One region of the Sporosarcina sp. P29 genome, then DNA from elsewhere that is predicted to be linked to it. Evidence: riboswitches for the same ligand, from Rfam matches in the RefSeq annotation. Region 1 holds a riboswitch; the other holds the start of a gene.

The links. Region 1 has a riboswitch for thiamine pyrophosphate ahead of CSV68_RS05730 (ABC transporter ATP-binding protein). Riboswitches for the same ligand answer to the same signal wherever they lie in the genome.
Region 2: linked by a shared signal. The riboswitch ahead of CSV68_RS13570 (thiamine phosphate synthase) and the one ahead of CSV68_RS05730 (ABC transporter ATP-binding protein) in region 1 are both predicted to bind thiamine pyrophosphate.

Annotation. Positions count from the first base shown of each region.
Region 1 is NZ_PDYX01000004.1:139,037-143,242, forward strand. Features, by position in the region: gene CSV68_RS05720 (ABC transporter substrate-binding protein) at 1-474, opposite strand, end outside; gene CSV68_RS05725 (ABC transporter permease) at 471-1,223, opposite strand; gene CSV68_RS05730 (ABC transporter ATP-binding protein) at 1,220-1,990, opposite strand; TPP riboswitch at 2,076-2,173, opposite strand; cobalamin riboswitch at 2,315-2,502, shown strand; gene CSV68_RS05735 (DUF4430 domain-containing protein) at 2,625-4,206, shown strand, end outside.
Region 2 is NZ_PDYX01000019.1:34,343-38,548, forward strand. Features, by position in the region: gene CSV68_RS13560 (heavy metal translocating P-type ATPase) at 1-1,052, shown strand, start outside; gene CSV68_RS13565 (Crp/Fnr family transcriptional regulator) at 1,030-1,719, shown strand; TPP riboswitch at 1,777-1,885, shown strand; gene CSV68_RS13570 (thiamine phosphate synthase) at 1,956-2,555, shown strand; gene thiS (sulfur carrier protein ThiS) at 2,539-2,745, shown strand; gene CSV68_RS13580 (thiazole synthase) at 2,742-3,515, shown strand; gene CSV68_RS13585 (ThiF family adenylyltransferase) at 3,512-4,206, shown strand, end outside.

The DNA.
Region 1 (4,206 bases):
CGTTTTAATTAGAGATTCGTTTAGTGGAATCCCAGGGTAGCCAATCGTTTTGCCTTCGAGATCTTTAGGAGATTGAATCGGACTTTCCTCTAGCATGACGGTGTAATTTAGCGGTTCACGCACGATAGAAGCGATTGCTTTGATCGGAATGTCTTCATTGGCTTGCGCTAAAATGACATCCGGTTGGTAATACAGTCCAAGTGTCACTTTTCCTGCTGCGGTCAAGTTCATAGGGTCTGTCGGATTGGCAGGGAATTGAATGTCCAATTCCACGTTTTCTTCATTGAAATAGCCTTTTTCCTGGGCTACATAAATATAGCTATGTACTGCATTTGGATACCAGTCGAGCATGATGCTGACTTGTTTCTTTTCATTGTTCGGTGTCTCATCTTGATCTGTAGCGGGTGTATTATTCGTACATCCAGCTAGCAATAAAAGTAGAAACGTGAGGCTAAGGAACAGACGTTTTTTCATTGGTGATTCCTCCATTGTAAAAAGTGTTTTTCCAATACGACGACGAGTAGAAAGAACATAATACCTACTGCAGAAAGCAAGACGATCGGTGCAAATACAGCGGCACTGTCAAATTGCGTCATCATTCTTCTGCTGAAATATCCAAGTCCTGCCTGAGCGCCTAGCCATTCCCCAATAGCCGCACCAATTACACTCAGTGTGACCGCCACTTTGAGTCCAGAGAAGAAAGACGGCAAGGCGGAAGGTAGGTCTAGTTTATAGAAGATATCTTTTGTGGATGCGCCCATTGTCAGCATTAATTCACGTAAGTTTTTATCAGACGAGCGTAAGCCGTCAAAAACGCTGACGGTAATCGGGAAAAAGGTGATCAGTACGGTGACCGCCACTTTACTCCAAATACTATAGCCAAACCACAAGACGAAAATCGGCGCCAGCGCGATCACGGGAATCGTTTGCGACGCGATCAGGATAGGGTAAAACGCCTGCTCGATCGGTTTCTTACTATACATAGCAATTGCCAGTGTCGATCCGATTATGATCGAAATTGATAAGCCAATCAAAATCGTTAACGCCGTCGGAGGTAAGTGGTGGATAAACAGCTCCGCTTTCAGCTCCCATAATCGGATCAGAATCGCTGAAGGAGACGGGAAGAGAAAGCTTTTGTCGTATAGACGTGCGCTGATTTCCCATAAACCAAGTAAAATCGCAACGAAAAGTAGCGACCAACTATACGAAGTGATGTTCTTCATAACCGTGCCTCCGAACGAAGCTCGCTGATGAGTTGCTCTTTTAGTTCTATCAGTTCAGGTCGTGCTAAGTCACGCATAGTGCGTGGTCGGCTAAGAGGTACGATGACTTCGCGAATCGTCTGCACCGGTTTTTCCGCGAGTACAAAGATGCGGTCCGAGAGAAATAGTGCTTCGTCGATATCATGTGTGATGAAGACGATCGTTTTATCGAGCTTTTGCCATTGGTCGATCAGCCACTCTTGCATCGTCAGCCGTGTAATCGCATCGAGTGCGCTAAACGGCTCGTCCAGTAAGAAAATAGTGGAGCCGGTCAAGATCGTTCGCAAAAAGGAAACACGTTGTCGCATGCCGCCTGATAAATTTCCAGGGTAGGCGTTTTCTTCTCCAGGCAATCCGAAATCAGCGAGTAGTTGGATGATTTCATCAGAAGAAGGTTTACTGCCTTGAAGTTCCAGTGGCAATCGAACATTTTCAAGAATGGTTCGCCATGGCATGAGCAAATCTTGCTGCGGCATATAGCCGACTTTGCCTAACCGCTTCTCTGTCACTTCTCCGTTCAATGAAATTTCTCCACTGTCAGGATTCTCAAGCCCTGTGACGAGTCGGAACAATGTGCTTTTCCCGTAACCACTTGGCCCAATGATGCTGACGAATTCGCCTTCATTCACATGCCAATCGACTTGCTTGAAAATAGCAGTTGGTTTCGAAGCATTCGTTGCTTGATAATGAAAGGATACGTTCGTAAATTCTAAAACTTTAGTAGTCATCATTCTTACCACTTCTCATTTCTTCAAAAAATACACACAAAAAAACCACTTCTCTGTGCGAAGCGGTTGCATAGTACGGCCGAAATCCGTCATATGTCCACTTCCCTCCGCTAGCATTATCTAGTGCAGGTTCAAGGGTTAAGGCGAACGCCTCTCTCAGCTACAGCACCCCTAGTGTTTATCCATCTCTTATCGTTACATAGACTGAAAAGATAGTCAAGATAGCACAGGAATTAATTGGTCAATTATAGGAATTTGGTAAATACCGTAAACGACAAAAATCTTGCTATTGCAATTGTTATGTCGACTCCTTATGATTAAGAGTAGTTTATAGCGTATTTTGGTGTCTTGCTAGCTTGCAAGACTTAAAAAGGAATCAGGTGAAAATCCTGAACGGTCCGGCCACTGTAATTGGAAAGTGACTTCAGACAACCACTGGTATTCGTACTGGGAAGGGTGAAGTTGCGTTTGTATCCAAAAGTCAGGAGACTTACCATAATACCATGCTTACAACCTTCCGGAAAAAGGTATGTATGTTGTGTTGTATTATGTATGTCTACACACGCATCCATCCATCCTTGTCTCTTTCCGGAGGCGGGATTTTTTTATTGAAAAAAATAGGGGGTAGGAGTATTTGGGAAATAGTAAACAAGTGAATATATTGTTGTCTATGTTATTGAGCGTATTGTGGGTGCTAATGTCATTCAATCCGATTGTACATGCGAATGAACAATTCAAGTCAGAAGAAGAGAAAGTGGAAGTAGCAGACTCAGTAAAAGAATTTGATAAAGAAAGAACTGCCGGCATTTATGTAAATAATTATGAGTACGGAGAGAATGTGTTTGAATCTGCTATTACATTAGACATTGAAGCGATAGATGATAAAGGGCAAAACCTAGTGCCTAGAGTAGAAATGAACAATGTATTTATTAAACCCAATAATGAGCAGTTATACGAAATAAAACTCTCAGAAGGTTTGAATACAATTTTTTTATCAGCAATAGATTCCAAAGGTCAGAATATTAAAAGAGTATTTTACTTATCGTATAGTAAAGTAAAAGCTATTGAATTTGTACCAGCGCCAGGTCAATATACAAATGGTAGTTATACGACAGATGCAGTAAAAAAAATCCGTTCCAAAAATGGCGGTTTATTATCGTTAGGTGGTTTTGGAGGTTATTTAGTTGTCGAATTTGAAGAGCCTATAAAAAATGATCCATTAAATCCGTATGGCATAGACTTTACGGTATTCGGAAATCCTTTTGAGGTTAATGGTAAACCTGGGATCTACAATCAAGAGCCTGGGGCAGTTGAAGTTGCAGTCCATAAAGATGGCCCTTGGTATCATTTAGCTGGGTCCGAATATAAAAATGACGATACTTATACAGACTACGAAGTGACGTATTGGAATCCTGCAGGACAAAGTGAAAATGCTGGAAAATGGTTTGATAACAAAGGGAGGGAAGGTTTATTAGGCGGGCGTCGATATCCATCGCCAGACCAGTTTCCAACAGTTAATCAGGAAAAGTATACACTTAGCGGAGTTTCTATTTTAAATAATTTCTCCGCATCAGAGATTGGAACAGAGAAAAAGCAAATTAGTTACGGTTATGTGGACTCGATTCCAGTTCTTAATACGAATTATGAGCAACCAAATAATCCTTATACTACTCCAATCCAAGGATCTGGCGGAGATGCGATGGATATTAGTTGGGCTGTAGATGAGCATGGAAAGCCTATTCATTTAGAAGAAATCAAATACGTCAAAGTATATTCAGCAATTAATAAATTCTCAGGTAATCTAGGGGAAGTTTCTACAGAGATATCTGGAATGGGCGCTTCACATCCAGTTAAACAACTCCCTTCTTCTATTGAAATTAAGTCTGAACAAAACTATGAAAACCTTCCGTTGGGTAATTCAGTAAAGCTATACGCAGATGCGTATGATGCTGAAAACAAGGAAGTTATTATTCCTGAAGTAGCTTGGACAAGTTCAAATGAAGATCTAGCACGTGTCAATCCTATTACAGGAGTTGTGACGGCGATAGGTGAGGGAGAAGTAGTTATTACTGCTAGCTTAAAAGCAGATTCTACTATATCTTCTAATATACAACTGACCATTGGGCAAAAACAAATTCCTACTACTATCACTGTGAATTCTGGATCACCACATGTATCAAATGTAGGTGGCGGTATCATATATACAGCAAATGTCT
Region 2 (4,206 bases), on a different contig from region 1:
ACGGCGTGCTCATTAAAGGTGGCGACGTGATGGAGCAATTGGCGAAAATCGACACTGTCGTCTTTGATAAAACAGGTACTTTAACTAAAGGACGTCCAGAAGTTACTGACATCCATAGCTTTGGCATCGACAAAGAAGAGCTACTACGCTTAACTGCAGAAGCTGAACTGATGTCTGAACACCATCTCGGTCAAACGATCGTTCGCGAAGCAAAAAAACGCTTGATTCATTTAAAACACCAAGCACAAGACGCACAAGTTATGAAAGGTAACGGACTTCTTGCTGAAGTAGATGGCCAACAACTGGCAGCTGGTAACCGAAAGCTGATGATCTCACAAGGTATAGCTATCTCTCCAACTATAGAAGAGTATGCATCCAAGCGAGAAAAAGCAGGTAACACAGCCGTGTTCATCAGTATTGGAGGAGAAATCGCAGGTATTATTTCCATAGCGGATCAAATCCGTCCAGAAGCCGCGGCTGCCCTAGCTAAACTACGAAGAAATGGTATCAAACAAATGATTATGCTAACCGGCGACAATGTACACACCGCCCGACTCGTTGGCGAACAACTTGGTCTCGATAGCGTCTATGCGGAGCTGCTACCTGAAGACAAAGTAGCCGCTGTCCAAAAGTTGAAAGCGCAAGGACATCGAGTAGCGATGGCAGGTGACGGAATCAATGATGCGCCGGCAATCGCCACTGCAGATATCGGACTGGCAATGGGTAAAGGCGGAACAGATATTTCCATGGAAACAGCGGATATCGTCTTGATGGCGGATCGACTGGATCAATTCGCCCACGCCTATGCATTATCGAAAGCGACTGTGAACAATATGAAGCAAAACACTTTCTTCGCAGTCGGCACAGTAGTTTTATTGCTAATCGGTGTACTGCTAGGCAAAGTCTTCCTAGCATCCGGCATGCTTATCCACGAAGCAAGTGTGCTTCTTGTCATATTGAACGCCATTCGATTAATACGCTATACTAGTGACAAAGTGTCCAATCGAAATGTAAGCGAGGTGAAGGTGAATGAGTCAGCAGCCCCACAATAACACGACCGATCATCGAATGTGTGTATCGCTTGTTCCACTGTTCAATCACTTGGAAAAAGATCAGATGAAGCACATTGTAGAACTTGCACGAAGCACCCCCTACCCACGTGGACAAATTATTTACAATGAAGGCGACCGCTCCGAAGGCTTGTATATTTTGCATAAAGGACGAATCAAAATATATCGCCTGTCAGAAAACGGCAAAGAGCAGATCGTACGAATTTTAGAGCCGGGAGATTTCACAGGCGAGCTATCGTTATTTGATGCTAAACCTCATGACGCCTATGCAGAAACACTCGAACCCGTAGAACTATGTGTTATTCAACGGGACCAAATGCAGCAACTTCTACAAGAACATCCCGCGATTTCATTGAAGATGTTAGAGGAGTTCTCTTCCCGCCTCGCCCGAACGGAACAACGAGCGGCGCGAATCGGTATGGAATCAGCAGAAACGCGTATCGCACTTTACCTAGTTGACTTATCAGAAGAACAAAGACAATTGATAGTCGAGTTACCAATGAGTCGCAAAGACCTTGCCTCTCACTTAGGGACGACACCCGAGACAATCAGTCGAAAGTTAAGCGCCTTCGAAGAGTCTGGCTGGATTCGCCAGTCCAGTATGAAAGCAGTAGAAATTCTAGATTTGGATGCTTTATTGCTTTTATAAAAGAAACGCTTTTCATTCTATCGTACACGTGATAGGCTAGTTCTGAAAACCAAATATTTTGACCATTAGGGGAATCCTTTACAAGGACTGAGAAAAGAGTGTGGCTCTGAAACCCTTATTACCTGAACAGGTTAGCACCTGCGGAGGGAAGTGGCGAGTCGTTCCGTATGTATTTCTGTCGACATTTCTACCACTTTCCGATTCGGGAAGTGGTTTTTTCTATTGGAGGGGAATGAATGAAATTATTGGGCGTGACCGACGACCGTCTTTCGGTGGATGAACTGACACTACATTTGTTGCGCACAGCACCGTTTCTTGATGCCATCATTTTGCGAGAAAAGTCCAAGTCAGATGAACAGCTAGTAGATCTAGTTACCCGTCTTGCAAGTACTGAATTCCCACTCGACAAGCTTATTCTTCATGCCAGACCTCACTTGGCTAGAAGACTGAAGCTCAAAAAAGTGCAACTGACTGGCTATGGAATGTCGTTACAGGATGCACATCGAGAATTCCCCGAGCTCTCTTTTGGTTGCTCGATTCATTCATTGGAAGAAGCAAAGGTAGCTATGGATGAGGGAGCAAACTGGCTATTGTACGGTCATGTTTTCGAAACGTCATCGAAACCTGGGCTGCCAGCGCGTGGAACGGAAGAGTTGTTTTCTATTGCACAGTGTAGTTCGATTCCTGTGTATGCAATTGGTGGAATTCAGCCGCATCACTTACCTAATTTACAGCAAAATCACGTGACAGGCGTGGCCGTATTATCCCCTATGCGTTCACTGAAAACTTTGCAGAGTTATAGAAAAGGAGAGGTATCTCATGGAGAAAATGATTGATCTGAACGGCAATTCGTACCCCGTCATTCCTGAAGTAGAGACGATCCAGCAGTTACTTGAGCACTTAGGGCTTGGCGATCGTATTTTGATCGTGGAGAAAAACAAGGAAATTTTGCAGAAAGATCACTACGACGCACCGATCATGGACCGAGACCAAATTGAAATCATACATTTTGTAGGAGGCGGATGAACATGTTAAAAATTGCAGATAAAGAATTCTCTTCACGTTTATTACTAGGCACAGGGAAATATCCTTCATTTGATATTCAAAAGCAAGCAGTGGCGGTGTCAGAAGCAGAGATTCTGACATTTGCGGTACGACGCATGGATATTTTTGAAGCTTCGCAACCCAATTTCCTCGAACAACTTGATTTAACGCGCTATACATTGCTTCCGAATACAGCAGGCGCTAGCACAGCGGAAGAAGCCGTACATATCGCACGTCTCGCCAAAGCTTCCGGACTTTGCGACATGGTGAAGGTGGAAATCATCGGCTGTAGCCGTTCGCTGCTTCCTGATCCTGTGGAAACATTACGCGCGTCTGAAATGCTGTTAGAGGAAGGTTTCATTGTATTACCCTATACTTCAGACGATGTAGTACTTGCGAGAAAACTATGTGAATTAGGTGTCCACGCTATCATGCCGGGTGCTGCGCCAATCGGCTCGGGCAGAGGCATTCTAAATCCGTTGAATTTGTCATTTATCATTGAGCAGTCCAATGTACCCGTCATTATTGACGCAGGGGTCGGCTCTCCAAAAGACGCTGCTTTCGCGATGGAACTCGGTGCAGACGGTGTATTGCTGAACACAGCCGTATCGGAAGCAGCCAATCCCGTCATGATGGCCGAGGCAATGAAGCTCGCAATTGAAGCGGGACGTCTCGGTTATAAAGCTGGACGTATGCCGGTCCGCGATTACGGCGTGGCTAGCAGTCCAACTGAAGGGCTTGTGACGACTTGAACAGTAAATATTCTCGGCAAGAGCTGTTTGCACCCATCGGACCAATCGGGCAACAGCGTATCCGCGAAGCAAAAGTTTTCGTCTTAGGAGCTGGTGCTCTTGGCTCTTCAGGAGCGGAGATGCTAGTGCGGGCAGGCGTCGGCGAACTGACCATTGTCGATCGCGATATTTTGGAATGGACTAATCTTCATAGACAGCAATTATACTCAGAACAAGATGTCATCGATCAATTGCCGAAAGCAATCGCTGCGGAAAGCCGATTGCGCGCGATCAACAGCGACGTGAAAGTTCGTGGGATTGTGGCGGATGTGACGCCTGAAAATGTCCTTGAATTATTCGAAGGCCATCATTTCATTCTCGATGGCACAGATAATATCGAAACTCGATTACTCGCAAATGACGCCGCATTACAACTCGGCATCCCCTTCTTCATGGGCGCTTGCGTCGGTAGCTATGGGCTGACATTTCCTATTGGTGTAAAAGAAGGAACGCCCTGCTTACATTGTCTGCTCGAAGCGTTGCCGCCACAGTCTTTAACATGCGATACAGTCGGCGTCATCTCGCCCATCGTCGTCACGACTGCCGCCCGTCAAACCGCGGAACTGCTGAAGTGTATCACGGGGGCGACGATGGAACCCCGCCTGGAATCCGTCGATCTCTGGACAGGCGAACGTGCCGCCATGAACGTACA